Regions from separate parts of the Clostridium sp. genome, predicted to be linked through region 1. Evidence: riboswitches for the same ligand, from Rfam matches in the RefSeq annotation. Region 1 holds a riboswitch; each other region holds the start of a gene.

Region 1 (10,320 bases):
AGATACGACTTTCAGAGATGGGCAGCAATCCATGGAGCCATTTACTTTGGAGGAAATAGTCAATATATACGATTATCTCCATGAATTGGACAATAATTCAGGAATAATAAGGCAGAGTGAGTTTTTTCTGTACAGTGAAAAGGACAGGAAAGCTGCGGAAGTCTGTATGGAAAGAGGATATGAGTTTCCTGAAATAACTTCATGGATAAGAGCCAACAAGGAAGATTTCAAGCTTGTAAGGGATATGGGTATAAAAGAAACAGGAATGCTTATGTCATGCTCTGATTATCATATATTTAAAAAATTGAGAAAGACAAGGGAAGAAACTGTAGATATGTATCTTTCTGTTGTGGAAGAAGCGTTGAACAATGGAATCAGGCCAAGGTGCCACCTGGAGGATATAACAAGGGCGGATTTTTATGGATTTGTAGTTCCGCTTGTAAATAAATTAATGGATATGTCGCATGAATCTGGTATCCCCATAAAAATAAGATTATGTGATACCCTTGGAGTTGGAGTTTCATATGGACAAACAGAAGTTCCTAGAAGCGTACAGGGACTTGTGCATGGACTTAGGACAATATGTGGTATTCCGGAGGAGTGCATGGAATGGCACGGGCACAATGACTTTTATGCGGCTGTAGACAATTCAACTACTGCATGGCTTTATGGAGTGGCATCCATAAACAGCACTCTGTTTGGAATTGGTGAAAGAACTGGAAACTGTCCTCTCGAAGCCATGATATTCCAATATGCGCAAATCAAAGGGAATACAAGGAGCATGAAGCTTGAAGTTATAACGGAAATAGCAAATTATTTTAAAAATCAACTTGGATATGATATTCCACCAAAGACACCTTTTGTAGGAAGCCAGTTCAATGTTACAAAAGCCGGTATACATGCAGACGGGATGCTCAAGGACAAGGAGATTTACAATGCATTTGACACAGACAAGATACTCGCAAGGCCGGTTGTAATTGAAATAAATCAGTATTCAGGACTTGCCGGTATAGCAGCATGGATTAATACCTACTATAAATTGAAGGATGAAGACAAGGTAGAAAAAAAAGACCCTAGAGTTGTAGAAATAAAGAGGTGGGTAGATGATCAGTATAAAATGGGAAGAACCAATATAATAAGAAACAGTGAAATGGAGCTTCTTGTGAAAAAGTTGATGCCTGAGGTACTTGAAAAAAGGGAAGAGAGAGCATGTTGACTAAAATGAATTGTTTGGAGGCATTGGAATGAGACAAAAAGTTACCCTTATTAAGGGGGATGGAATAGGGCCTGAAGTTTGTATGGCAGCCAAAAGGGTCATAGATAAGAGCGGAGCTGATATTGACTGGGAGATCTTTGAAGCTGGAGCTGCCGTAATTGAAAAGTACGGTACGCCAATACCGGATCATATAATAAATAGCATAAGAAAAAACGGAGTAGCCCTTAAGGGGCCGGTTACCACACCTGTTGGGAAAGGCTTCAGAAGTGTAAATGTAACCCTCAGGAAGCAGTTAAACCTGTATGCAAATATAAGACCTATAAAAACCTATGCTGGTGTAAAATCCAGATATGAAAATGTAGATCTTGTTATTTTTAGAGAGAATACAGAGGATTTATATGCCGGCATCGAGCATATGGTAAGTGATGAGATAGCCGAGAGTATAAAGATAATATCAAAAAATGCAAGTAGAAAGATAGTAAAAGCCGCATTTGATTATGCAGTTAAAAATGGAAGGAAAAAGGTTACTGCTGTTCATAAGGCAAATATAATGAAACTTTCGGATGGCCTGTTTCTTAAAACTGCACAGGAAGTGGCCAAAGAGTATGAAGGCATTGAATTTGAAAGTGTGATAGTAGATGCAATGAGCATGAAACTTGTACTTAATCCTGAAAATTATGATGTTCTTGTAATGCCGAATTTATATGGTGATATCTTATCCGATATGGCATCGGGACTCATAGGCGGACTAGGACTGGTTCCTGGAGCAAATGTAGGTGAGGATACAGCAGTATTTGAAGCTGCACATGGATCTGCACCTGATATTGCAGGTAAAAATAAAGCCAATCCTACGGCTATAATACTTTCATCAATCATGATGCTTAGATATCTTGGAGAAAACATCCCGGCGGATAGGATAGAGAATGCAGTTGAGGCCGTGCTTAAAGATGGAAAGTACCTGACCTGTGATCTTGGCGGAAATTCTACTACCGATGAATTTACAGATGCAATAATTTCAAAATTGGATTTCAATTAAATAAAGGTGACGAATGCAGAACTACCATACAGCAGGTAGTTCTGCAGTTTTTTACACCAGAATTAGAGCTTGTTCAAGTCATATGGTGTTTCCTGATATACGTAATAGTTGAGCCAATTTAAAAATAGTAAATTGGCATGTCCTTTCCACATGGACAGTGGAGCTTTTTTTGTATCATCATCAGGAAAATAATTTTTTGGAATTTCTATAGGAAGGTTGCTTGCCTTGTCCCTTTCATATTCCTGCTTCAATGTCAGGGTATCATATTCGGAATGTCCCATGACAAAGATATCGCGGCCGCCCTTTGTAGCTGCTATATAGATTCCTGCTTCTTCTGATTCTGAGAGTATTTCAAGTTCAGGAACACTTTGAATATCCTCTCTTTTTATAGTTGTATGCCTCGAATGAGGGGCATAAAACAGATCATCAAAACCCCTTAATAGTTTTACATTCTTCCTGGTGATGGTATGTGGAAACACTCCAAACAACTTTTTGTCCAATGGATATTTTGGAATACCAAAATGATAGTAAAGACCGGCCTGAGCCCCCCAGCATATGTGGAAGGTTGAATAGACGTTTTTCAGGGACCAGTCCATTATTTCAGTGAGTTCATCCCAGTAATCTACATCTTCAAATTCCAACTTTTCTACAGGTGCTCCCGTTATTATCATCCCGTCAAATTTTCTGTGACGTATTTCGTCAAATGTCTCGTAATACTTGAAAAGATATTCTTCGGAAGTATTTTTTGACTTATGGGATTTTGGGTATACAAGGGTTATGTCCACTTGAAGCGGGGAATTGCCAAGAAGTCTGAGCAGTTGTGTTTCAGTGACAGTCTTGACGGGCATCAGATTCAATATTACTATATTGAGAGGACGTATATCCTGCTTGACTGCACGTTTTTCGTTCATTACAAATATATTTTCAGCTTTCAATATCTTGCAAGCTGGAAGACCATTAGGTATATTTATTGGCATAGAACTCATCCTTTACAAATATTGATTATGGACTAAAAAGGCCATTTTTCTACTAAGAAAAATGGCCTGTAATATCGAACTATTTTTCTTATCTTTCAGAAAAAATCTGTAGGAATTAACACCATGCATTCAAATGAAAAATGCTGGTTGTCGGGCATCATTGGGCCTATCCCTTAGCCACTCTCGATAAGATTTTTAATTGGTTTAATGAATATGATATACTAAAAACTTAATTCTGTCAAGAAGATCAAAAATTAGAATTTTTGTATTGACAAGCATGCTGAAAAGTATTAGCATTAAATAAAATGTACTTTAACAATAATATACTGAGGTTCTTATCAAGAGTGGTGGAGGGACTGGCCCTGAGAAACCCGACAACCAGCATGTGCGTCATGCAAGGTGTTAATTCCTACAGAATCATGAAAATTCTGGAAGATAAGAAAAGAATGCTGTAATGTATCGATACAAACTTAGGCTGCTTTTCTTAATAAAAAGCGGCCTTTTTTGAACTAAATTTTTATGAGGAGAGAATTTATGAGCATAATAGATATATTCAATGACAAGGAATTTATACTTTCCTTTGAAGTTATACCATTTAAGAATAAAAGTAATTTCCCGAGCTTTGAAAACAGGATCAATAATTTGAGCAAAATGAATCCGGATTTTATAAGTGTAACTTATGGAGCTGCAGGAAGAAGTAAAAATGGATCCATGGAGACTGCACTTTATATAAAGAACAAATACAATATAGAGGTGCTGTCACATCTCACCTGCATAAATTCTACAGAGGAAGAAATAGAGAAATACATATCGGAGCTTGCTGATGGCGGAATAAATAATATACTTGCACTCAGAGGAGATATTGTCAGGAATTCCAATTCACAAATAAATAATAAATACAGATATGCAAAGGAACTTGTAAAATATATTTCAAGAAAGAGAGATATGTGTATTGCAGTTGCAGCATATCCCGAAGGACATGCGGAATCAAGTAATCTGGATGAAGATATTTTTCATCTGAAGGAGAAGGTGGACTGCGGGGCGGATTTTCTTATCACCCAGTTTTTCTTCAGCAATGACTATTTCTACACGTTCAGGGAAAAACTGGGCAAGATTGGGCTGGATATACCTCTGCTGGCAGGTATAATGCCGGTTGTTAAGGCAAGACAGGTTAAGAGCATGAGTCTGCTTGGCGGCGCAAGTTTGCCTAAAGAACTTTTGGCCATAATAGATAAATATGGGGAAAATGAAGAAGACTTCTTTAAAGCGGGAGTAGAATACAGCTTGAATCAAACACGCGATTTGGTGAAAAATGGAATAAAGGGTATTCACTTGTATACCATGAATGACTTGACTGCTGTGAACTACATAGTAGATAATTTGTATAATTGATAAAAAGGGGTGGCTATATGGATTTTAACGATTTGTTTAAAAGATTCGAGGATAAATTTATATTTTTTGACGGTGCTATGGGGACAATGCTTCAGAAAAGTGGACTTAAAGCCGGCGATCTTCCTGAAATATTGAACATAACAAATGGAAATACAATCAAGAAAATACATGAAGTCTACCTTGATTCTGGTGCAGATATTATAATAACAAATACTTTTGGGGCAAATGAATTGAAATACAGTGATTCTGAATATTCTTCAGATGAAGTGATAGAGGCCGGGGTTAGAGTTGCAAAAGCTGCTGTCAGGGGAAGAAAGGATAAATTCGTGGCACTTGACATGGGCCCTATAGGCCAGGTCATGGAGCCTACTGGGAACCTCACTTTTGAAACTGCCTATAAACTTTTTAAAAAACAGGTAGTCATAGGTGAAAGGGAAGGAGCCGATATAATACTGATTGAGACAATGATGGATATATATGAGACCAAGGCTGCCATACTTGCAGCAAAGGAAAACAGTTCCCTTCCGGTTTTTTGCACTATGACTTTTCAGGAAAACGCCAGAACTCTGATGGGGACAGATCCCAGAACCATGGTTTTTGTTCTGGAAGGTCTTGGGGTTGATGCACTTGGAGTCAATTGTTCGCTTGGACCAAAGGATCTTCAGCCCATAGTGGATGAAATTTTAAGGTACTCGTCTACTCCTGTCATGGTTCAGCCAAATGCCGGTCTGCCAAAATATGATGGGAAAGAAACCTATTATGATGTAAAAGCAGCTGAGTTTTCAGAACAAATGAAGATCATGGCAGAAAAAGGAGTAAGAATACTAGGAGGATGCTGCGGCACGGACCCTGAATTCATCAAGGCCACTATAGAACTGGTAAGCGGACTCAAGCCTTTATGTCCGGAGAAAAAAGAATTTACTGCAGTGACTTCAGGCAATCAAACTGTAATAATAGGTGGTAGAACAAGAATAATAGGTGAAAGAATAAATCCTACTGGAAAAGCCGCATATAAACAGGAACTTAGGGAGAAGAAGATAGGATATATCCAGAGAGAGGCCCTGTATCAGAAAGAAGAAGGCGCAGACATACTTGAACTGAATGTAGGACTTCCTGAAATAGATGAAGTTGAAATGATGAAAAAGGCTGTAAAGGCAATACAGCAGGTTTCATACCTCCCGGTAAGCATAGACAGTCCAAATCCCGACGCCCTTGAGGCCGGAGTGAGATTATACAGGGGCAAACCTCTCATAAATTCTGTAAATGGCAAGGAAAAAACCATGGAAGAGGTTTTCCCCATAGTAAAAAAATATGGAGGCTGTATTATAGCTCTCACTATCGACGAGGCAGGAATAGCAAATACGGCGGAAGAAAGGTTTGCAATTGCGGAAAAGATAGTAAAGAGAGCTGAAGAGTTTGGAATTTCACGTAAGGATATAATAGTTGACTGCCTCTCCCTTACTGCCTCTGCCCAGCAGAAGGAAGTCATGGAGACGGTAAGGGCGATAAGAATGGTGAAGGAAAAACTTGGTGTAAAGACAACACTCGGGGTAAGCAATGTATCTTATGGACTTCCAAATAGAAAACTTTTAAACAGGACATTTTTGCTTATGGCACTGGAAGCCGGTTTGGATCTGCCGATAATGAATCCCGGAGATGAAGGAATGAAGGATACTATAGCTGCATTTGAAGTACTTTCATACAGGGATGTGGACAGTAAGAATTTTATAGAAAAGTACAAGGATATGCCGAAGGAGTCAAATCAAAATAAAAAAAACAACGTTGTAGATAAAAGCAAGGATGGAAAACACCAGAAAGATAAAATAGACAAAAAGACTCTAAAGCAGATAATTATAGACGGCATGGAGGACGAAGCGATTCTGGCTACAAGTCAGCTTTTAAAGTTGAAAAAGCCTCTGGATATAGTAAACTTATATGTTATTCCGGCACTGGATGAAGTGGGGGCAAAGTATGAAGCAAAGGAAATTTTTCTGCCGCAGCTCATGCAGTCTGCAGAGACTGTAAAGAAGTCTTTCGAAGTCATAAAGAAGAGTATGGTTGAAAGCGGACAGAGCAATGTGGATAAGGGGAGAATAGTCCTGGCAACAGTCAAGGGAGATATACACGACATAGGTAAAAACATAGTGAAGGTGCTTCTGGAGAACTATGGGTTCAACGTAATAGATCTTGGGAAAGATGTGGACATTGAGAGAGTAGTTGATTGTGTAAAGCAAAACAATATAAGGGTTGTTGGATTGAGTGCACTTATGACTACCACGGTTATAAACATGAAAAAGACGATAGAAGCTCTTAGAAAAAGTAATCTGTGCTGCAAGGTCATAGTTGGTGGAGCAGTATTGAATCAGGAATATGCAGATATGATAGGAGCTGACTTTTATGCGCGGGACGCCAGAGACACGGTTAAAATAGCTGAAAAGATCTTTTCACAAAATGAACTGGAATTTGTTAAATAAAAAAATTTATATGGAATATCTGAGAAAAATGATATAAAATATGTTTATAAATACTCTAATTCATTTTAGGAGAAAATATCATGGAAAAAATTAATAAGAAAACAGGCAAATATGTTCCACATATAAATGGGACACTCAGAGGTCATATGATAAATCTACCTGATGTAATAAGGCAGACATCAGGAATAAAGGTATTTGGCAAGAGATTGAAATCTTTTGCCTTTACGACAGATGTGGCAGTTATAAAAAATATAAATGCAGATGCAGTTTTCGCTGTATATCCATTCACGCCTCAGTCCGTCATATCTGAAGCCCTTGTAGCAGCTTCAGATGTACCTGTTTTTTGCGGCGTAGGAGGCGGACTTACTACGGGGAAAAGAGTTATAAATCTGGCATTGAATGCAGAATTCACGGGAGCAATGGGAGTTGTTGTAAATAGTCCTACGTCAGATGAAATAATAAAAGCCATGAGCGATTCCATTGATATACCAATTGTTGTAACAGTAGTTTCCGAAAGGGACGACATACAGAAGAGAATAGATGCGGGTGTTTCAATTTTAAATGTATCTGCAGGTAGCAGTACACCTGAACTTGTTGGGAGTATAAGGAGACAATTTCCTGAGTTCCCTATAATGGCTACAGGCGGCAAGGATGAAAAATCAATAGAGAAAACTATAATGGCGGGTGCAAATGCTATTGTCTATACTCCGCCGTCCACATCTGAACTGTTTAAGGAGAGCATGGAAAGATATAGAAAAATGTAGATTATAAATCGGTGGGTAAATTATCCATCGGTTTATAATTATGCATAAAAATGAGTGAATATATAGTTGAATAAAATAAAAATGTTGCATATTTATAATATTATATGTATAATTATAATATAATATTAAGATAATACTTAAATGTGATGGGGGTCATTTTATGAAAGACAAAGTAGTATTAGCATATTCGGGCGGATTGGATACCTCGATTATAATTCCATGGCTCAAGGAGAATTATGATCTGGATGTAATAGCAGTTTGCATAGATGTAGGTCAGGGAGATGACTACGACAAAGTAAAGAAAAAAGCGTTGAAAACTGGAGCTTCAAAGATATATGTGGAAAATCTTACAGAGGAGTTTGTACAAGACTATCTTTTCAAGGCTGTTAAGGCACATTTGCTGTATGAAGATGAGTATATGCTTGGAACTTCTCTTGCAAGACCGCTGATGTCCAAAAAATTGGTGGAGATTGCCCATAAGGAAGGAGCAAAGTATATAGCACATGGATGTACGGGAAAAGGAAATGACCAGGTGCGCTTTGAAGTTGGAATAGCTTCTTTTGATCCTTCCATAAAGATAATTGCACCATGGAGAATCTGGAATATAAAATCAAGGGAGGATGCCATAGATTATGCCCATTCAAAAGGTGTGGAAGTTGCTGCAACCAAGAAAAAAATATATTCGGAGGATAAAAACCTATGGCATATAAGCCATGAAGGCGGAGATCTTGAAAATCCGATAAATGAACACAAAAGGGATATGTATTCCATGACGACTCCTGTGGAACAGGCAGAGGACAATCCTGAATATGTAGAAATATATTTTCAGCAGGGTGTGCCTAAAAAAGTAAATGGCAAGGAACTCTCACCTGTGGAACTTCTGACCGAATTGAATAAAATAGGCGGCAGAAATGGAGTAGGAGTAATTGATATAGTTGAAAACAGACTGGTTGGGATGAAGTCAAGGGGAGTCTATGAAACTCCTGGTGGGACTGTACTTTATGCAGCACATAGATGCCTTGAAAGACTTACAGTAGACAAGAGTACCTATCATTACAAACAGCTTGTATCACAGAAATATGGCGAACTGGTATATGACGGACTCTGGTTTACACCGCTCAGGGAAGCACTTGATGCTTTTGTGGAAGTTACCCAGAAAAATGTTACAGGTACGGTTAAGCTCAGGATATACAAGGGCAATATAATAAATGCCGGAATAGATGCTGAAAATGCACTCTATGATGAAGACATATCCTCATTTGGTGCAAGTGAGCTGTACAGTCACAAGGATGCAGAAGGATTCATCAAGATATTCAGCCTTCCAAGCAAGATAAAGGCCATATCGGATCAGAATAATCAGAAATAGGAAAGGAAATTTTTATGAAGTTATGGGGAGGAAGATTCAAAAAATCTGAAAGCAAGCTCATGGAGGATTTCAATAGTTCTCTAAGTTTTGACAGGACACTCTATAAAGAGGATATAACCGGAAGCATGGCCCATGTAAAGATGCTTGCCAGATGCGGTATATTGTCTGAAGAGGACAGGGACCTGATATTGAAGGGATTAAAATCCATACTTTCAGATATTGAAGATGATAAACTTAAAATAGAGGGTGACTATGAGGATATTCATAGTTTTGTGGAAAGCAATCTTATAGACAGAGTAGGGCAGGTAGGCAAGAAGCTCCATACTGCAAGAAGCAGAAATGATCAGGTAGCTCTGGACTTCAGGTTATATGCAAAAAACAAGGCTGGAGAAGTCATTGATGCAATTGTGAACCTTCAGAAAACCATGAAGGAACTTGGGGAAAAAAATAATTTCATAATGCCAGGATATACTCATCTTCAAAGGGCACAGGTAGTTACCTTCAAGCATCATATAATGGCTTATTACAGTATGCTTGGAAGAGATAGGAAGAGAGTGGAAAATGCTGTGGACCTACTGGATGAAAGCCCTCTTGGATGCTGCGCACTGGCCGGTACTACATATGATATAGACAGGAAGTTTACTGCAGGAGAACTCGGTTTCAAGAAACCTGTAAGCAATTTCCTTGACGGAGTTAGTGACAGGGATTACGCTCTGGAGCTCCTTTCATGTTTTTCAATCATGATGATGCACCTGAGCAGGTTGAGTGAAGAACTTATATTGTGGAGCAGCAGGGAATTTGGATTTGTAACCATAGATGACGAGTTTTCCACGGGAAGCAGTATAATGCCCCAGAAAAAGAATCCTGATGCAGCGGAACTTATAAGGGGCAAGACTGGAAGGGTATATGGAGATCTCATGTCCCTCCTGACGGTTATGAAAGGGATTCCGCTTGCCTACAACAAAGATATGCAGGAAGACAAGGAGCAGTTTTTTGATGCTGTGAAAACCGTATTGAGCTGTGCAAAGGTAATGGACGGGATGCTGTCTACTCTTAAAGTAAATAGTGATAAGATGTTCAATGCAGTAAAGACTG
Region 2 (10,320 bases), 190 kb from region 1:
ACGAGGACAGAGTTCTCATACCGTCTCCAAAGGTTGCAACCTATGATCTGCAGCCTGAAATGAGTGTCTATGAGGTTACAGATCAACTTCTGAAAAAGCTTGATGAAGATAAATATGACATGATTATATTGAATTTTGCAAATCCTGATATGGTTGGACATACTGGAATATTTGAGGCTGCAAAAAAGGCAATTGAAGCTGTAGATGTATGCCTTGGCAAAATTGCGGGCAAGATATTAGAGAAAAATGGAACATTGTTCATAACTGCGGACCACGGAAATTCAGAAGAGGAAATAGACTATGTTACTAAGAAGCCTATGACGGCTCATACTACGAATCCAGTGCCATTTGTATATGTTTCAAAAAATGCCTCTAAGCTGAGAGATGGCGGTGTACTTGCAGACATAGCGCCTACCATTCTTCATGCAATGAAGCTTGCAAAGCCGCAGGAGATGACTGGTAAGAGCCTTATTAAATAGATATGTATTAAAATTCTGTATTAGAAAGGAGTTGAAGTAACCGTTATTTATTTAGCGGTGGTATTTATGAAAAATTATGTGGAAATTGTGGATGTAAGTGCAAGACAGATACTTGATTCAAGGGCAAATCCTACAGTAGAGGTGGAAGTAGTACTGGAAGATGGAACTGTAGGAAGAGCAGGTGTACCATCAGGTGCATCTACAGGCGCTTTTGAGGCTGTAGAGCTTAGAGACGGTGATAAGGACAGGTATCAGGGAAAAGGTGTCACCAAAGCCGTTGACAATGTAAACAACATTATAGCAGAAGAACTGATAGGGATGAATATATTTGATCAGATTCTAATCGACAAGACCATGATAGAGCTGGATGGCACTGAAAACAAGGCAAAATTGGGTGCCAATGCAACTCTCGGAGTATCACTTGCATGTGCAAGGGCAGCAGCGGAATATCTTGGACTCAGCCTGTATCAATACATAGGCGGGGTCAATGGTAAAGTTCTTCCAGTTCCCATGATGAACATATTAAATGGAGGGAAACATGCTGATAACAATGTAGATTTGCAGGAATTTATGATAATGCCGGCTGGAGCTCCTGATTTTAGTGAAGCAATAAGGATGAGTACAGAAGTTTACCATACATTGAAGTCAATTTTAAAGTCAAAAGGCTATGATACAGGTGTTGGAGATGAGGGTGGATTTGCACCTAATCTAAAATCCAATGAAGAGGCAATACAGGTAATAGTGGAGGCAATAGAAAAAGCCGGATATAAACCGGGGAAAGACATATATATAGCACTTGATCCTGCTTCCTCTGAATTCTTTGAGGATGGAAAATACAATTTGAAGGGTGAAGGAAAAGTTCTGACTCCTGAACAAATGGTGGATTTTTATGTGGACCTTGCAAACAAGTATCCTATAATATCCCTTGAAGATGGAATGGCAGAGGAAGATTGGGAAGGATGGAAAATTCTCACCGAAAAGCTGGGAAACAAGATTCAGCTTGTAGGAGATGATCTGTTTGTCACAAATACCTCAAGGCTCAAAAAGGGAATTGGTCTTGGAGTAGCAAATTCCATACTTATAAAATTGAATCAGATAGGTACTCTTACGGAAACCTTGAATGCAATTGAAATGGCAGAAAGGGCGGGGTATACTGCAGTGGTTTCCCACAGATCGGGAGAAACTGAAGATACTACCATAGCAGATCTTGTTGTAGGAGTCAATGCAGGACAGATAAAAACAGGTGCACCTGCAAGGACAGAGAGAGTTGCAAAATACAATCAGCTCCTGAGGATAGAGGAAGAACTTGGAGACGCAGCAGAATTCAGGGGAATTGATGCATTCTATAATTTGAAGATTAAATAGAATTTACAAATAGAGCAGGTGCTATACCTGCTCTATTGTTGAAATTTGAAAATTCACGGAAATTGAAATTAAAGCGCATATATGATAAAATATATTCCATGTTGAACATTAGGAGGTCATTTTAGTGCATAATTTTCTTTTAATATTGCAGATTATAGTATCCATACTGTTGATAGCGGTTGTACTTGTTCAACCAGGAAAGACAAATGGATTGAGTGGATTTATATCTGGCGGGACAACTGAGAGCTTTTATTCCAGAAATAAATCCAGAACTTCTGAAGCAATGTTATCCAGGTTAACTGTTTTTCTAGCCATAATATTTGCTGTATTATGTGTAGTTCAAAATTTGATAAAATAGTTGCTTTTAAAATACAGTAGATGAGTGTTCCTGCTGTATTTATTTTTATGCAATTGAGAAATTATTGAATATTTTTGTGTAATTTACATCAATATATTAAAAGGTGGTGAAATATATGAATATAACGGAAACAATTTTAAATTTTATGAAAGAAAAGGCATATAAGCCTATGGATATAAAAGAACTTGAAAAAGTTTTTGCAATAAGAAAGGATGAGAAGAAGGAATTCAAGAAAATACTCAGGAATATGGAAAAAGAAGGTTATATAGTAAAGACCAGAACAAGCAGATATGGAGTACCTGAAAGGATGGGACTTGTAATAGGAAAATTTCAGGGCCACCAGAAGGGTTTTGGCTTTGTCATACCCGAGGATGGAGTGGATGTATTTATTCCCATTTCTGGCCTGAACGGGGCTATGAACGGTGATAAAGTCATAGTCAGGATTTTGAAAAAGGAAAACAACGGCAAAAAGTGTGAAGGAGAAATAATAAGGATAATTGAACGGGCCAATAAAACAGTTGTAGGTACTTTTGAGGACAGCAGAAATTTTGGCTTTGTAGTACCGGAGGAAAAGAGGATATACCAGGATATATTCATCCCTAAAAATTGTAAAAAAACTGCATCTACAGGAGATGTAGTGATTGTAGAGATAACTGAATGGCCTGACGGAAGAAGAAATCCGGAGGGCAAGATAATAAATGTACTTGGAAAGAAAAGTGAAAAGGGAATAGACATTCTGACTATAATCAAAAAGAATGATCTTCCGGAAGAATTTCCGGCAAAGGTTGAAAGTTATGCTGAATCCATACCGGATAAAATTCCGGAGGAAGAATACGAGAGGAGGGAGGATCTGAGGGATCTTACCATAGTTACGATAGATGGTGAAGATGCAAAGGATCTGGACGATGCAGTATCTCTTGAAAGACTCCCCAATGGAAATTTTTATTTGGGTGTTCATATAGCGGATGTATCCAATTACGTGAAGGATAAAAGTCCCCTTGACAGGGAAGCACTGAGAAGGGGTACATCTGTGTATCTGATTGACAGGGTCATACCTATGCTGCCTAAAAAGTTGTCCAATGGAATATGCAGCTTGAATCCCAAGATTGACAGACTTACTCTCAGCTGCCTCATGGAAATAAACGATACAGGCAAGGTTATAGATCATAAGATTGTAGAGAGTATAATAAGAACGAGTGAAAGAATGACATATACGGATGTGACCAAAATACTGGAAGGTGAAGATGAAAGGGTAATGGGAAGATACGGTTATCTTGTATCCACCTTTAAGCTTATGGAGGAACTTGCCAAGATACTCTACAAGAAGAGAATGCTCAGGGGTGCTGTGGATTTTGACTTCACGGAATGCAGTATAAAACTTGATGAACTGGGAAGACCTGTAGAAATAAAACCTGCTGAAAGAGGAATTTCAAACCACATAATAGAGGAATTCATGCTTGTATGCAATGAAACTATAGCGGAGCATATGTTCTGGACAAATATGCCTTTTGTATACAGGATACATGAAGATCCCGACGAGGAAAAGCTCATGCATTTCAATGAATTTGTTCACAACCTGGGGTATACTATAAAATGGGGACAGGAAGTAAATCCAAAAGTGCTTCAGGGAATTTTAGAAAAAGTAAAGGGCCAAAAGGAAGAAACTGTAGTCAGTACGCTGCTTTTGAGATCCATGAAGCAGGCCAGATATTCTCCAAAATGTACCGGGCACTTTGGCCTGGCCGCAAAGTACTACTGTCATTTTACTTCACCTATAAGAAGATATCCTGATCTCATTATCCACAGGATAATCAAAGAATTTATAAATGGAAAACTGGATGAAAAAGAGATAAAAAGTCTTGATGTAAAAGTGGATTATGCAGCAAGGCAGTCTTCTGAAATGGAAAGAATCGCCCAGGATGCCGAAAGAGAAGTGGATGATCTGAAAAAGGCGGAGTATATGAGCAAGAGAATAGGTGAAGAGTATAATGGAATAGTATCATCTGTAACCAACTTCGGGATGTTCGTGGAACTTGAAAATACAATAGAAGGCCTGGTGCACTTGAGCACTATGACGGATGATTATTATATATATGATGACAGGCATCTTTCACTTATGGGAGAAAAGTCCAGGAAAATCTACAAATTGGGTGACGAGGTAAGGATACAGGTATTGAAGGTGGATTTAGCCGCTCATGAAATTTATTTTGAACTGGTAAAACAGCAGGAGGAACAGATAGCAGATGTGGAAACTCTGGATTTTGAAGCTTAAAAGGGGTGAGATTTATGGCAAAAAACAAAACTGGAAGCAAAACTCTTGCTGAAAATAGGAAGGCAAGACATGACTACTTCATAGAAGAATCAATGGAAGCCGGTATAGAACTTGTAGGGACAGAGGTAAAATCCATACGAGAAGGCAAAGCCAATTTAAAGGATAGTTATGCGGATATAATAAACGGTGAAATCTTTGTCAGAAACATGCATATAAGTCCTTATGAAAAGGGGAATATATATAATAAAGATCCGCTCAGAACAAGAAAACTGCTTCTGCATAAATCCGAGATAAGTAAATTACTGGGATATACGGCACAGAGAGGATATACTTTAGTGCCGCTTGCACTGTACCTTAAACATGGAATGGTAAAGGTAAACCTGGCAGTTGGAAAGGGTAAAAAAGACTATGACAAGAGAAATGTGCTTATGGAAAAAGCTGCTAAGAGAGATATAGACAGGCAGCTTAAAGAAAGATACAGATGAAATACAAGCAGTAGTGAACCAGTTTTAAATTCTGGTTCACTGCTGCTATTTTTTTATAAGTGAATTAAAGTGTTCCAATGAAGAAATGAAATTGTCTGTTTCCACGGGTCCCATATCTTTTATAATGTCAAGAATACAATCGGAAATGAATTCCTTTTTCATAGAGGAAATATCATGTTTTTCTTTGAAATCGTTGGAAAGAGAAAGCCTGACAATTCTGCGATTGTCTTCAGGGATTTCCCTGATTACTATGCCCTGCTTTTCAAGCCTGTCTATTATGCCTGAAACAGTACTTTTAGTAAGCATCATGCATTCGCTTAATTCATTCAAGGTTACATAAGGCATTTTGTACAAATGAAATATAACCGAAAGCTGCGGCACTGTAAAGCCATATTTATTTGCACTTTTTTTGAACTTTGTAGTTAAAGATCGCTGTATGTTTTTGAATATATTTATTATTTTGTCCGCCTGTATTGAAAACAGTTTATCATCTGGGCATGGAGGCTGATTTTCTATTAGTGATATTGTACTCACCTTCCTATAGTAAAAATGTTATTATAATAATGCTACTACAATTACCGTTAAAATTACAATACAAATTGAAAAATTATCAGTAAAATAATTAAACTTTTTTGGAATTGTCCATTTTATTGAATCCCAGATATCTTGTTTTATACAAAATTAATATTTTTTAGAATGTTTCTTCCTTTATAGTAATTATTAGGGAAGGAGGGAAGAAACATGTCTAATATAAAAGATATTCTGTTGGAAATGCAGGAATTGAGAAAACATCTGAATGATTTAGTCAAACAGAAAAACAATTTATTAAATCCGGAAGTAATTGCAGCAAGTAAGATGTTGGATTCATTGCTAAATGAATATAGCAGGATAATCAAAAACAAAGTAGACAAGTAGAAAAAGGGGAGGTAGGTACCTCCTCTTTATAAACTTATCCACAATATATGTTGATAATATGTTGATAACTTGTGAATATAGCATATTTAAAGATATTCAAAATGTATTTATAAAGTCTTTGGCTATATCGGATAAATACCTATTTCTAACCCATACTACTGCAGGACGAGTTTTGAGGGATAATTCGTTTATTTCAATATATTTTAAACTTAGTCGGGGAATCAGCTCTGAAGCAGATTTTGGAACCACACCTATACCAATACCAGTAGCAGCCCATAGTAAAACCGACCTTGCATCTTCATTTTCACATAGTATTCTAGGTTCGAAACCAATTTGATGACAGGATGAAATTAGCATATCTTTAAATTTGTGGTCTACTATCAACGGCTTGTTTATTAAACCGTCTAAACTGATTTTATTTTTGAGACTGTCAAAATAGGAACCCTGTTTTACAACTGCAACCATTGATTCACTTGGAAGCAGCAATGATTCAAACTTTTCAGAATTAAAAGGAGTAAATACTATACCAACTTCTATAATTCCTGTATTGAGGAGTTTGAGAATTTCAGAGGTGCTGCTTTCTCTTATAGTAAAGTTTATGTGGGGATACTTTTCATGAAAATCATTTAATTTTTTCAGCAGTATTGTAGTACCGGAAGATGCTACTGTACCTATAGATAGTATACCCTTAAATCCGTCCTTTAAATTTTCAAGTTCTTTTTTTGTATTTTTAGTCAGTTCAAGAATTTGTTTGGAACGGTATTGAAGTATCCTTCCCGCATCAGTTATTTGCAGCTTTCTTGTATTTCTTTCTATCAATTTAATTCCAAGCTCTTTTTCCAGCAGTTTGAGCTGCTGACTTAATGGAGGCTGTGCTATGTGAAGTTGTCGTGCAGCTTTAGTTATACTTCCCTTTTCTACTATTGTAAGAAAGTACTTGAGTTGTCTTATATCCATGATAATCACCCTTCATAATTTATATCTTATAGCTATAAATTAGATATGTTTTTGGTATTTGTAATATATTATTTTCTTTGATATAATAATACACAAAGTTGAAGAAATATAAAAGAAATATTTGCAATGATGGAGAAGAGTAGGTTGAGAAAAGTTCGAAGAGAGGGATTTTTGTAAGCTGTGAGAAGTCCTGAACGGAATTAACTGAAGTGCATTCTTGAGCATTAATTATAGAGTTGCTGTATGAGAATCTATTTACAGTAAACAGAGTGGGACCGCGGATAAATTCTGCCTCTGCATTAAGAGAACAGGATTTTTTGTATTTGCATAATTTATAGAAAATTTAATAGTGGATTATTGACAAAGTGGAATATATAATTATATGTTGAAAACTGTATATTCTCTTATCACGAGAGGCAGAGGGACTGGCCCTATGAAGCCCGACAACCAGCATTTTTCATTAGAATGCAATGGTGTTAATTCCTGCAGAGTATTTACTATTCTGAGAGATAAGAAAAATAGTTGATTTTGAAATGTTTTAGATTGAATTCAAGCTGTTTTTCTTATTTGAAAAACAGCTTTCTTAATTAAGTCAAAATATGAGGTGTGTAAAGATGAACGTAAAGTCCGGCTTTAGTAAAAAAATTAAATTTATTGGTAGAATAGGTATTGCACTTATAGTTCCGATAATACTTATTATACTGTGGCAAATTTTAAGTGATAGAGGACTTATTAAACAGTCCGTACTACCGTCTCCTCATACCATATTTCTGGCATTTATAGATATGGTTAAAAGTGGAGATCTGGCGAGAAATTTGTCTATAAGTATACTGAGAGTTATAAAAGGCTATTGTATAGGTGCATCTTTAGGAATAATATGTGGTATATTCATTGGATTGTTCAGAATAGCAGAAAATGCTGTTGACCTGCTTATAGGGTTTTTAAGACCAATTCCTATTGTGGCATGGGTTCCCGTTCTTATACTATGGATGGGAATAGGTGAAGCTTCTAAAATAACGGTAATAGTAATCGGAAGTTTTTGGCCGATACTTATAAATACTATTTATGGAATAAAGGGAGCAGACAAAAAGTATTTGGAAGTTTCTGAAATATTAGAAAAAAGTAAGCTTGAGACACTTGAAAAAATAGTTTTTCCATCAGCACTGCCATCTATTTTTACAGGCCTGCGCATTGGAATTGGAAGTGCATGGATGAGTGTAATTACAGCAGAGATAATTGCAGCAACTTCAGGTATAGGATATTCAATATCCTATGCAAGAGAATTATCACAACCGGATATAATGCTGGTAGGGGTTGCTTCAATAGGTGTAATTGGATTCTTGATAGATTATATAATAAAGAAGCTGCAAATTTTAGTTGTAAGATGGGATTCAGGTAGCTAAGATTGATTAATTAGGGAGTTGAGAAATCATGTCCGTGGTACAGGAGAAACCAGGTGCTATTGAAATAGAAAATTTGAATAAAACTTTTAAAAAAGAAGGTGGTGATCTCAATGTTTTAAACAATATAAATTTATCAGTTAAACAGGGAGAGTTTTTAAGTATTGTTGGATCAAGTGGATGCGGGAAAAGTACTCTGCTTAGAATAATAGTCGGTCTGGATAGAGATTATGTAGGTAATATACTTTCCTATGGTAAGGCTGTCGATGGTCCTGGAATAGACAGAGGAATGGTGTTTCAGGAATCCAGACTTTTCCCATGGCTTACAGTAGAAAAAAATATAGAATTCGGAATAAGCAAGAAGATGTCCAAAGAAGAAAAGAGAAAGCTGGTTTATGAACAGTTGGACCTGGTTGAATTAACTAATTTTGCGAAGTCCTATCCTTCCCAGCTATCAGGAGGGATGAAACAGAGAATAAGTATTGCCAGGTCACTTATAAACAAACCAAAACTGTTGCTGCTGGATGAGCCTTTTGGTGCACTGGATGCTATGACACGCATTAATATGCAGCAGGAAATTCTTAAAATATGGAAGAAGGAAAATACTACCATGATACTTGTAACCCATGATATAGATGAAGCAGTTTATCTTGGAGACAGGGTGGTTGTATTGTCCAGTAGACCCGGCAGAGTCAAGAAGATTATACCTGTTGGTTTACCTAGGCCCAGAGACAGAAGCAGCTATGATTTTACACGTATTAAAAGTCAAATATATGATGAGTTCTTTACAAAAGTGGAAAATCCATTTTCATATAACATATAATATAAGATTTTGGATGGAGGAGATTGTTCCCATGACTTATTTAAAGTATCTGGAATGTTCAAAATGCGGGAAGATATATTCGGCTGATCAACCGCAGAACTTATGTCGGTGCAATGGGCCGCTGCTTGCACAATATGATCTTGATAAAATAAGGAAAAATATAAATAAAGATGTTTTTAAAACAAGAAGAAAAGGTATTTTTAGATTTAGAGAACTTCTACCCATAAAAGAGGGAAAAAATATGGTTACAATGGGTGAAGGCGATACACCTGTAATCAAGATTAAAAAGCTGGGAAAAAAAATTGGTGCTGAAAATCTCTATATAAAAGATGAAGGATTGAATCCTACGGGCACTTTTAAGGCAAGAGGTGCTGCTGTAGGTGTTTCAAAAGCAAAAGAACTTGGAATAAAAACCATAGCCATGTCCACTTCTGGAAACGCAGGAAGTGCTTGGTCAGCGTATTCGGCCAGAGCAGGAATCAAACTCGTGGTTGTCATGTCTGATGATGCTGCAGTTCTGGCTAAGAAGCAGGCTTTTGTATATGGGTCAAAAACTTATCTTGTAAAAGGTCTTATATCTGATGCAGATAAGATAATAAATAAAGCTATAAAAAAATATGGATGGTTTGAGGCGGTCACTCTAAAGGAACCCTATAGAATAGAGGGAAAAAAGACTATGGGACTGGAAATTGCCGAGTACTTCGACTGGGAATTTCCGGATGCCATACTCTATCCAACGGGAGGAGGTGTAGGAATAATTGGAATATGGAAGGCTTTTCAGGAGCTCAGGGAACTTGGATGGATAAATGGCAAAGTTCCAAAAATTATTGCCGTTCAGGCAGAAGGGTGTGCTCCCATTGTAAAAGCATTTAAAGAGAATAAAGAAATTTCAGAATTATGCAAAAATCAAAATACTATAGCGAGAGGAATACGAGTTCCAAAAGCTCTGGGAGATTTTATGGTTTTAGATGCAATCAGAAAAAGCGGTGGTACTGCAGTTGAAGTAAAAGACTCAGAAATTCTTGATTCACTTGATTTGCTTGCAAAGACCGAGGGACTGCTTGTATGCCCTGAAGGAGGTGCATTAGTTGCAGCAGTAAAAAAATTGTTTGAAGACGGATTTTTAAAACCCGAATGGAAAATTGTACTTTTGAATACCGGAAGTGGTTTAAAATATCCTGATTTGATTGATGAGAAGCTTCCGTTGATTGAAACTATTTAAAAATATTCAAATAAAGGAGAAATGATTTATGAGTTATGTTAGTT
Region 3 (10,320 bases), 220 kb from region 1:
ATGGTCATGGCTTAATTTACAGATCAATAGACAATAAAAAAAGAACTGTCAATTGAACTGACCCCAATAAGTTAGGCCTAAAAATCTAACTTATTGGGGTCACATCATAAATTAAAACAGTTCTTTTTTATATCTATTTTTTTAAAGACTTACAGCAGTTATTACAATTACAATAAATAGTATCATTCCTATATAAACAGCCATTCCAACAGGTCTTCCCGCGTTTATGGTCCACCCTATTCCAAATCTTTTTTCAATAAATACAGATGGATCATCTGTATTATAATATATGGTATTCCCGAATTTCCAGTAAATATCATCATCTCTGTTTTCTTTTGAAAATTTATTTTTGTTCTTTTCGTCAGCAAGTATTATATTGGCTCCACCTTGGCCTAATTTTATAGACAGTATAATAACGCTGCCGAAGATTAAAATGAGAAATACAACAATTACAATTATGAGAAATCCATTCCCTATGTCAAATACCCTAAATATCTGAATAGTTCCCATTGTAAGCAGGAGATTGATAAGGATACAATATACAATCATGTATATTGACCATACTCTCCTAAATATCCTGTTTTTTTCTGCAGAAGCCATTGGATTGGAGGAATTTATTTGCTGTTTTGACCAGCCTATCCCTTTATAAACTATAAAAAATATAACAGTACAAACAATTTGTCCCAGAGGGATTTCCCATATCAACAGCTTTGATTTACTCTGATATCCATTGATGTTTCCCGAAAAGTCCCAGTGGGTTGCCACCTTGTCAGACAATAAGTCATAATATGAATACCCTAAAATTATATTAATTGCAATTATTATTATAGGAATTATAAATAACCACGGTGATACAATAGACTTTATTCTATTTTTTGAAAAATCCGTATCAATAATTACAGACTGTTTCCTGCCCTTGAACCATTTTTCCCTTTCTTTTAACCTTTTTACTTCCCTGTTCGACATTAAATATACAAGGAAACCTATAAATATAAAACCAAATGTAGTAAACAGTATCACGCCGATACCGGATAAAATATAATTCATAAGACTGAATAAAATTATAAATGGAATTCCTATAAGCAAATTATTTCTTATATACTTTTTCTTTATATCTACAATTTTCTCTGAGTCTACTTTATCATAAGGCACCCTTACACCAAATACAATTTCCTTTCTAGTAAATCTCGGGGTGAGTATTTCCATAATTAATACTATTAAAAATATAAAAAGCATGTATAAAGACATATACAAATTTTCTCTCATGATCTTTGCCTCCCTATGATTTTAAATTTTTAAACATTTCACGGCAATACCCGGAAAATTCTTCCTGGTTTATACCCCTAAGATACGCTTCTGACACCAGGTAAACAAGTTCATTTTTAAGTCTATCCCTGAATTCTTGCGTAACATCAGGGAGTTTGAGGCTTACCACCGCACCTTTTCTTCTATCTATATTTAAATATCCTTCCGACTTCAACTCATTATAGGCCTTATTCACAGTATGAAGATTTATGCCTATATCCTCCGCCATATGTCTTACTGAGGGCAGACTTTCCCCTTTCTTCAAATTTCCCAATGCTATAGCCTGTATTATCTGCCTCTTTATTTGCTCGTAAATCGGTTTTTCAGATTCAAAATCAATCTCTATCAGCATCCATTAGCCCCCTATGCTATTTGTTATATATATAATATAACAGTTGCGTGCATATGTCAATACAAACAGATTTCTAGACAGACAGCCCCGCTGATAATAAAAATATCATGACAACCGGGATACCAGCACATAAAATCCACATTAACACAAGCAAAAACATATTTAATTTTCCAAATCCATTATAAATATATAAAATTACATTGTATATAAAAAACAAATTTGTAATTATAAAAAGCAGCAGTATAGGAACAGGGTTAGTCATTCCATATGCAAGCAATATATGCAATATAACAACCATAATCAAAACTGTGGCTAAAAATGAAAATATTTTTAATCCATCTCTATTTTTAATGTACTTAAATATCTTAAGTCCGGCATATATACACATGATCACAGGCACAACAGCTATATATTCCAGCCAGTCGATAAAAAAATATGCTGATATTATAAACGCAGTAAAACACACTATTTCCAATACAAAGTTTAAACTTTTATTTTTTACATTCATCTATATTGTCTCCTTAAAATATATATTCAATTATATATTACCATATAGTTGCTGAATTTTTTCATAAAAAAATTTGATATTGAAATCAATACTCTCAATATCAAATCTTCTTTTATATGGGTAGCGTGCTGGCACCATATGGCATAAGTACAACGTCCGGATTGTCACTGCTCAATGTGTATGCAGTCTCAACTGCTTCATCAAGTGACTTCACTGGAATGAAGCCAAATTTACGTACAACCTCATCTTCAAGAGATGACAAGAAAAGAACCTTTCTATTTTTTGCAGTATACAAGGTTTTATAAGCTGCATAACCAGGAACTGTAAAATTTCTCTTCAAAGCTTTCTCCATATCTTCAAGAGTCTCATATTGGAACCATTTCATAAATTCATCTGCACCCAGTCCTTCTATACACTGTGCAGCTATAACCAACACGCTGTCCTGCTTTCCTGCATACAGGGCATTATCAATTGTTTTAACCGTCTGGTACAGATTTATGTCTTTGGGGTATCCACCTGAAGATACAACAGTAATATCCGCCTTGTTCTTAATTTTCACTCCATAAAGCTGTCTGGTTATGTTACATCCTTCAAGCCAGGCCTTTTCGAAATCTCCGGCTACAAATTTGACGAATTTTCCATCGGTATCAAGTACTGCATTGACTAAAAAATCCGTTGAAATCTTTCTGCATATTTCTGTAATGTCTTCACGCATAGGATTCCCCTTAATCTTATTTGGCCCTGCACTGAGGTTGAGTCCGGAATTTTCTCCGCTGTTAAAAACCAGTCTATGATTACTTTGAATGGTTTGGAAACCTGCAACACCCGGAACAACACTTTTAGCCCCACCGCCAAAGCCTGCAAAAAGATGAAATGTGATGCCTCCTGTAAGTATAACCCTGTCTGCCTCAATCACTTTTCTGTTTAAGTATACAGGAGTACCAAAGCTCGATACTCCCATGTACCTAAGTTCATCTTCATTTTTGCTGTCATGGTTGTATACTTTTATTCTGCGGTACAATTTCTCCCCCACAATATCTCTCTTTTCGTCTTCTGAGGCAGCCCTGTGAGTACCCGTTGCAACTATGGCCGAAATATCCTCATCCTTTATTCCAAAAGAATTCAGATAATTAACTATATAGATAAGGAACTCTGCAGTTTTTATCCATGACCTGGTTATGTCCGAAACTACAAATATGACCTTTTCCCCCGGTATTACTATCTGCCTCAACGGCTTTGAATTTATTGGATTTTCAAGAGATGCAACAATTTCTGCCTCTACATCCTGAACATGTCCGGCCTTGCCTGGAAGTACATTGTCTATTTTCCCTTCCATATTTATTTCAAGTATATCATTTCCATATTTAAAATTATACAAACTCATCTGCATCACCTCTAAAATGCTGCTATAACAGAGCCCTTGAAATGCTCATCTATGTATTTCTTAACTTCGTCTGACTGATAGATTTTGATCAATTTCTTTACATTTTCCGCATCTTTGTTGTCAGGTCTTGCAGCTATAATATTAATCCAGGGAGAATCCTTCGGCTCCTTGAATATGGCATCCTTATTTGGATCGAGTTTGGCCTGTATTGCATAATTGGTATTTATCGCCGCAACCGCCACATCACTTAACGAACGCGGAACCATCGGAGCTTCAAGCTCAAGAAACTGGATATGTTTAGGGTTTTCAGCTATGTCCTTTATGGTAGCCTTTAAGCTTACGCCACTTTTCAACTTTATAACCTTCCCTTTTTCAAGAAGCATAAGTGCTCTTGCTTCATTAGTAGGATCATTCGGCAGTGAAATCTTATCCCCATCCTTCAGTTGAGCCAGAGATTTCAGTTTACTGGAATATATGCCCATAGGAAAAGTTACTGCATTGGCAACCTTTACTAGATTCATATTGTGATCCTTGTTGAACTGCTTCAAGTATGGTTCATGCTGATATATATTTACATCCAGCTGTTTTTCATTTAACTGCGTATTAGGCTGAACATAATCATTAAAACTAGTATACTCCACATTCATCCCTTGCTTTTTTGCAACTTCTTTAACCTTTTGTATTATTTCCTCGTGAGGTCCTGCTGTAACTCCTACTTTTATGGTATTGGCTTCAGAATCTGATTTCTGTGATGTACTTCCACAACCTGAAAATACAACTGTTGTTAATAATACCGACAATAAAATACTTCCAATTTTTTTCATAATAGTCTCCTTTTAACATAAATTTATTCACTATAAAATTCAGCTTTTTCTTTAAGTGTTTTCAACTTTTCAATGGCTTCCAGAAGAGTATCGTCCTTTTTTGCATAATGAAGCCTTATAAAATTATTCACATTTTTCTTAAAAAAACTTGAACCTGGTACTGCACCTATTTTAACTTCTTTAGCCAGCCATTCACAAAATTTCAAGTCATTTTTTACATTGAACTCCGATACATCTATCATTACATAATAAGCTCCATTGGGTTTTACATACTTTAGGCCAGCTTCATCCAATCCAGCTAGGAAAAGATCCCTTTTTTTCATATACATGTTTTTCAGCCAGTCATAATATTCATCAGGCATTTTAAGTCCTGCAATTGCTGCTTCCTGAAGAGGTGCAGCCGCTCCAACCGTCAAAAAATCATGCACCTTTCTAACATTTTCTATTATCCTTTCATCTGCTATAACATATCCCAACCTCCATCCTGTTATGGAATATGTCTTGGAAAGAGAACTGCAACTCAAAGTCCTGTTAAACATTCCTGGAAGTGAAGCAAAATAAACATGTTTATATGGATCCATAACAATATGCTCGTACACTTCATCCGTTATTACAAATGTGTCATATTTTTCAGCCAGACTCGCAATATACTGGAGCTCTTCCAAAGTAAAAACCTTACCTGTAGGATTTGATGGATTGCACAGTATAAGAGCTTTAGGTTTCTGCCTGAATGCATCCTCCAATTCTTTTCTATCAAACGAAAACTCCGGCGGATAAAGAGATACATGTATTGGATCTGCCCCACTCAATATTGCATCTGCAGCATAGTTTTCATAAAACGGAGAGAATACTATAACCTTGTCACCTGGATCACACACCGTCATGACAGATGCCATCATGGCCTCGGTACTACCGCAGGTAACAGCAATTTGTGTTTCAGGATCTATATCAATCCCCATAAATTTCTTCTGCTTTTCTGCAAGTGCCTCTCTAAAGTTTTGTGCACCCCAGGTAATTGCATATTGATGAGGTCCTTTGTCCGCAGCAGCTTTAAGTGCCTCTTTTATTTCTTTTGGAGGATCAAAATCAGGAAAACCCTGTGATAAATTAATAGCCCTATATTTATTTGATATCCTTGTCATTCTTCTTATAACAGAATCTGTAAAATTAACCAACTTACTGCTTAGTTCGGGCAAGAAAAACACATCCTTTCAAAATTTTATTGATATATAAAATCTATTCTTTAAACTAAAAAAACCTCTTTACGATAAAAGAGGTATCTTCCTCTTATCTTTCAGTTAAAACTGCAGGAATTAGCACCTGGCAATAATTGCTGGCTGCTGGGTTTCATTGGGCCTTTCCCTCCGCCTCTCTAGATAAGATAAACCTATTAAATTACAGGTATGATTATATTATTTACATAGAACAAAGTCAAGCCCTTTCTATATCTGAAATCACATTTAAAAAGTTTCTGGAAGCGGCAGACATATACCTGTCCTTTACACATATTGCAGCTATACTCGTTTCTAAGCTTGACTCATGAATTACTCTATAAGTTAAACCGGATGCCTTTACTATATCCAGAGCAGTCATTGGAACCAAGGCAATCCCAATACCGGATTCCGCCCATAGCAGTGTAGTTCTTGCATCATCACTCTTGCATATTATCTCGGGCATAAAATCCATATTATGGCATGCCTCAAATATGATTTTTTCAAACCTTCTATATATGATAAGCGGTTTACCCATAAGCTCCTTTAGAGTTATTGATTTTCTATCCGGGAAATAGTCCAGATCATCTCTAAAAACTGATATCATAGGCTCTCTGGAAAGAATTTTTATGCTTAGTCCTTCCTTGTTAAACGGTGTTCTGACTATCCCTATATCTATCACTCCACTGTTCAATATTTCAAGTATTCTATATGTATTTCCCTCCCATACCTCAAAGTTTACTTTTGGATATATACTATGAAATCTTTCTATTATATTTGGAAACAGTGTAGCTCCTGAAGATGAAACAGTTCCAATTGACAATGTTCCTTTGATGCCTTCGTTGAAATCTTTCAATTCTTTTATGGTGGAATCCACCAATTCCAATATCTGTTCAGCCCTGTTCTTTAATATTTCCCCTGCATCCGTCAGATGAATTTTTTTATTTCCCCTATCCATGAGTTTAGTTCCCAGCTCCTCTTCCAAAAGCTTCAAGTGATAACTGAGAGGCGGCTGTGCTATATTCAGTTTTTTAGCCGCTCCTGTTATCTTCCCTTCTTCTGCAATTGTAAGAAAATACCTAAGCTGCTTAATATCCATGAAGAATATCACCTCGATAATTAAATAATAAAAGTAATTATACAATTTTTATATACACATAATAGATAATAAATATTTTTAATATAAGCTTATCATTGATATAATAATACTTGAAAATCAAATTTTGTTCAATACAGGGAGATGATATTTTGTCACTGATAGTACTGGAAATCTTGTTGATATCTGTTGTGGCAGGCATAGCCGGATCTATTCTTGGCCTGGGCGGGGGAACAGTAATTACTCCAGCATTGACACTTATATTTGGAATTGATATAAGATATGCCATAGGAGCAAGCATAATTTCAGTAATAGCAACCTCAAGCGGTGCTGCTATAGCTTATGTGCGGGATGAAATGACCAACATAAGAGTTGCCATGTTTCTTGAAATAGCAACAACAGTCGGAGCTATAACCGGTGCCTTTCTAGGTGGAATCATAAATGCCAACTACCTCTATGTGTTATTCGGACTACTTCTTCTATATTCCGCTTTTGCAATGTTCAAAAATGGCAAGACTGAATTGCCTGATAACGTTATAGAGCATCCACTTGCACAAAAACTTAAATTAAACGGCCAATATTATGACGATGTTTTAAAACAACCCGTTGATTATAAAGTTGCAAACGTGCCGAGTGGATTCGGTGTAATGTATGGTGCAGGAATTATATCAGGGCTTCTTGGTATAGGAAGTGGGAGCTTCAAGGTTATGGCCATGGATCTGTTTATGAAACTTCCAATGAAGATATCAAGTGCCACAAGTAATTTTATGATGGGAGTCACCGGTGCCGCCAGTGCCGGAGTGTTTTTCCTGAGGGGTGATATAGATCCCAAAATTGCAGGTCCGGTAGCACTTGGTGTACTTGCAGGTGCTACCATTGGGGCACGTATTATGAAGCGAATGAAAAACAAGACTATAAGAAAGATATTCATACCCTTTCTCGTATATATAGCACTTCAAATGATGTATAAAGGAGTGATTGCATTATAATGAATGATAAAAAATTGAAAGAAAATACAAGAGAGATGGAAAAGATAATAAGCACGTTTTTATTTGTAGGAGTCCTGACAAGCTCTGCCGTTATAATAATAGGACTTATAATGTTTCTAATCTCTGGAAGCAGCGGGTATCCCGGCAACTTTTATCCGACTTATCCCTTTGAGATACTCCATGGATGCATGGCCTTGAAACCTTACTCCATAATACTCTTAGGACTTATGCTGTTGATAGCCATACCAATATTCAGAGTTGGTATTTCCATATTAGTATTTTTTAAGGAAAAGGATTTTCTGTATGTAAAGATCACAGCTGTTGTATTCATAATATTGATAATAAGTTTGTTCATGGGCAAAAATTGAAGGTTGTGCCTTTAAGGCACAACCTTCATAAAGGGGAACTTCCACTAATCCGGATTTTGTGCATTCAAAATCTTCAAGGCATCATCGGCAGTAAGATCATAGTTCAGAAATTCTTTATAGAACTTCTGAGTTTCTTTCACCATGTCAAGATTTTTAAATTCATCAGGATGAAGAAGCTTTGCCAGCCACTGAAATTGTAGTGCCGACTCCATACCATATCTATCCCACAGAAAAACTCCCATTGGATTTACATACACCTTTTTGTTTTTAACCGCATTTACCTGACTCCACTGTGGATTGCTGTACAATTGATCAAGTGTTTTTATAGGGCTGTTTTTATCATTCAATACACTTTTTCCCATAATTATTATATCAGGATTCCATTTGAGCACCTGCTCCATGGAAGCAGGTTTCTTGTTTCCTTCTATCTCGGCGGCATCTTTACCACCGGCAGCCTGTATCCAGTCATCTACTATTGTTTTTTGTCCATCAATTGTAAGGGGCTTAAAAGATTCAATATGCAGTATTTTGGGTTTTTGAGAGTCGGGTATTTTGGAAGTTACCTCTTTTACTGCTTTAAGTCTTTCGTCCAGATAGGAATTGTACTTATCTGCTTTATCCTTGGCATCTCCACCTAAAACCTGTGCAGTTGTATTGACAACCTTTTTCAAATCGTCATAATTCTGAAATATCAGCTGTACAGTAGGAATTCCGAGTTCCTTTGTCTTTGCAAGTAATTTTGATTCAGTAGGCATGAACAATACATCCGGTTTTAATTGTGCAAGAGTTTCTGTATTGACCGTTGTATTTGTGAATATAGTCTTAGCTTTGTCCATGTCTGGAAATACTTTATACAGCCAGGGGTATGCTTTTTTCGAATCAATAGTTGCAACTATTTTATCAGATCCGCCAAGCATAGCCACTATTTCATTGTGTGCCGGCCATGCATCTGCTATTTTGTTGATCTTCTCGGGAACAGTTACCTTTGCACCAGTTGAATCTGTAATCACATTTCCCTTGCTCTCCTGAGCAGTATTTCCAGAATTCGTACTGGTCTTACCACATCCGGCAAACAAAAACACTGCAGAGAAGATAATAATAAGCAAATTCCTTACATTGTTGAATTTTTTTCTCATAAGTTTCACATCCTTAATTTAAAATAATTATTGACTAAATTAGTGGAACACAGGATTTAATCTTATTTCCACCTTCAATGGCTGTATCTATAATTTTCACATTTATTCCATAGGCATTCTTCAGGTTTTCTTCAGTAACAATATCATCTGGAGCTCCAACCATAAATTTATTATTTTTGTCCAGAAGGGCTACCTTGGTAGAACATAGAAAAGCATGATCAGGAAAATGTGATGTCATTACAATAGCCAGTCCTTCTTTAGAAAGTTTTAAAATCTGCCTCAGAACTCTTATCTGATTTCCAAAATCCAGATTGGAAGTAGGTTCATCCATAATAAGTATATCCGGCTCCTGAGTAAGAGCTCTTGCAATAAGCACCATCTGCCTCTCTCCACCACTTATTTCCGTATAGATTTTGCCTTTTAGGTAACTTATCCCAATTGTCTTCATATTGTTTTGTGCAATTTTCATATCCATGCGGCCTGGAGAACTCATTGTACCAAGATGGGATGTTCTTCCCATAACAACTACATCTTCCACTGTAAATGGAAACGGGGTATTATGTGTTTGCGGTACATATCCCATAGTCCTTGCCATTCTCTTTCTATCCCATTTGCTTATATCCTCATCGTCTATATATATTTCACCTGATTTCAATTTCAGAAATCCCAGTATAGTTTTGAACAAAGTCGTTTTTCCTGCCCCATTTGGACCAAGAATACATAGTATTTCCCCTGACTTTACAGTTAAAGATATATTTCTCAATATAATTTTTCTGCCATAGCCACAGCATATATTTTTTATATCCATGATCAAATCCATCCCCTCCTCCCTTTCAAAAGCAAATATATAAAGAATGGAGCACCAATCAATGAAGTCAATATTCCAAGGGGAATTTCAACTGTAAATATACCCCTGGCTATATCATCTACCAAAAGCAAATATATACTTCCGATGAGCATTGATGCAGGAAGTGCAGTTTTATAGTTGGGACCTACAATCATTCTTGCAAGATGCGGTATGATAAGACCCACCCAGCCAATTATGCCTCCTATTGATACTGATGCTGCTGTAATCAAAGTTGAACAAACTATCACAACAGCCTTCATCCTGTAGGTATTAACACCAAGTGACCTTGCCTCCTCGTCT

The links. A riboswitch is a leader RNA that binds a small molecule or an ion and turns the genes downstream of it on or off. The one in region 1 is predicted to bind S-adenosylmethionine.
Region 2: another riboswitch for S-adenosylmethionine. It lies ahead of LKE46_RS12875 (ABC transporter permease); the one in region 1 lies ahead of metF (methylenetetrahydrofolate reductase [NAD(P)H]).
Region 3: another riboswitch for S-adenosylmethionine. It lies ahead of LKE46_RS11000 (pyridoxal phosphate-dependent aminotransferase); the one in region 1 lies ahead of metF (methylenetetrahydrofolate reductase [NAD(P)H]).

What each region holds. Positions count from the first base shown of each region.
Region 1 is NZ_JAKVOI010000001.1:2,446,695-2,457,014, reverse strand. It holds gene LKE46_RS12030 (2-isopropylmalate synthase) at 1-1,216, shown strand, start outside; gene LKE46_RS12025 (isocitrate dehydrogenase (NAD(+))) at 1,245-2,252, shown strand; gene metA (homoserine O-acetyltransferase MetA) at 2,315-3,229, opposite strand; SAM riboswitch class I at 3,315-3,422, opposite strand; SAM riboswitch class I at 3,562-3,671, shown strand; gene metF (methylenetetrahydrofolate reductase [NAD(P)H]) at 3,764-4,621, shown strand; gene LKE46_RS12010 (homocysteine S-methyltransferase family protein) at 4,639-7,095, shown strand; gene LKE46_RS12005 (hydrolase) at 7,176-7,859, shown strand; gene LKE46_RS12000 (argininosuccinate synthase) at 8,020-9,225, shown strand; gene argH (argininosuccinate lyase) at 9,240-10,320, shown strand, end outside.
Region 2 is NZ_JAKVOI010000001.1:2,633,882-2,644,201, reverse strand. It holds gene gpmI (2,3-bisphosphoglycerate-independent phosphoglycerate mutase) at 1-479, shown strand, start outside; gene eno (phosphopyruvate hydratase) at 546-1,844, shown strand; gene secG (preprotein translocase subunit SecG) at 1,969-2,202, shown strand; gene rnr (ribonuclease R) at 2,318-4,474, shown strand; gene smpB (SsrA-binding protein SmpB) at 4,489-4,959, shown strand; gene LKE46_RS12890 (MarR family winged helix-turn-helix transcriptional regulator) at 5,005-5,493, opposite strand; gene LKE46_RS12885 (aspartyl-phosphate phosphatase Spo0E family protein) at 5,701-5,874, shown strand; gene LKE46_RS12880 (LysR family transcriptional regulator) at 5,971-6,831, opposite strand; SAM riboswitch class I at 7,233-7,347, shown strand; gene LKE46_RS12875 (ABC transporter permease) at 7,446-8,234, shown strand; gene LKE46_RS12870 (ABC transporter ATP-binding protein) at 8,263-9,054, shown strand; gene LKE46_RS12865 (threonine synthase) at 9,086-10,276, shown strand; gene LKE46_RS12860 (threonine synthase) at 10,305-10,320, shown strand, end outside.
Region 3 is NZ_JAKVOI010000001.1:2,221,929-2,232,248, forward strand. It holds gene LKE46_RS10970 (TOBE domain-containing protein) at 1-15, shown strand, start outside; gene LKE46_RS10975 (DUF1648 domain-containing protein) at 142-1,266, opposite strand; gene LKE46_RS10980 (GntR family transcriptional regulator) at 1,280-1,657, opposite strand; gene LKE46_RS10985 (hypothetical protein) at 1,731-2,165, opposite strand; gene larA (nickel-dependent lactate racemase) at 2,278-3,549, opposite strand; gene LKE46_RS10995 (MetQ/NlpA family ABC transporter substrate-binding protein) at 3,561-4,373, opposite strand; gene LKE46_RS11000 (pyridoxal phosphate-dependent aminotransferase) at 4,397-5,569, opposite strand; SAM riboswitch class I at 5,658-5,756, opposite strand; gene LKE46_RS11005 (LysR family transcriptional regulator) at 5,805-6,683, opposite strand; gene LKE46_RS11010 (sulfite exporter TauE/SafE family protein) at 6,833-7,669, shown strand; gene LKE46_RS11015 (DUF1634 domain-containing protein) at 7,669-8,037, shown strand; gene LKE46_RS11020 (ABC transporter substrate-binding protein) at 8,082-9,173, opposite strand; gene LKE46_RS11025 (ABC transporter ATP-binding protein) at 9,208-9,987, opposite strand; gene LKE46_RS11030 (FecCD family ABC transporter permease) at 9,984-10,320, opposite strand, start outside.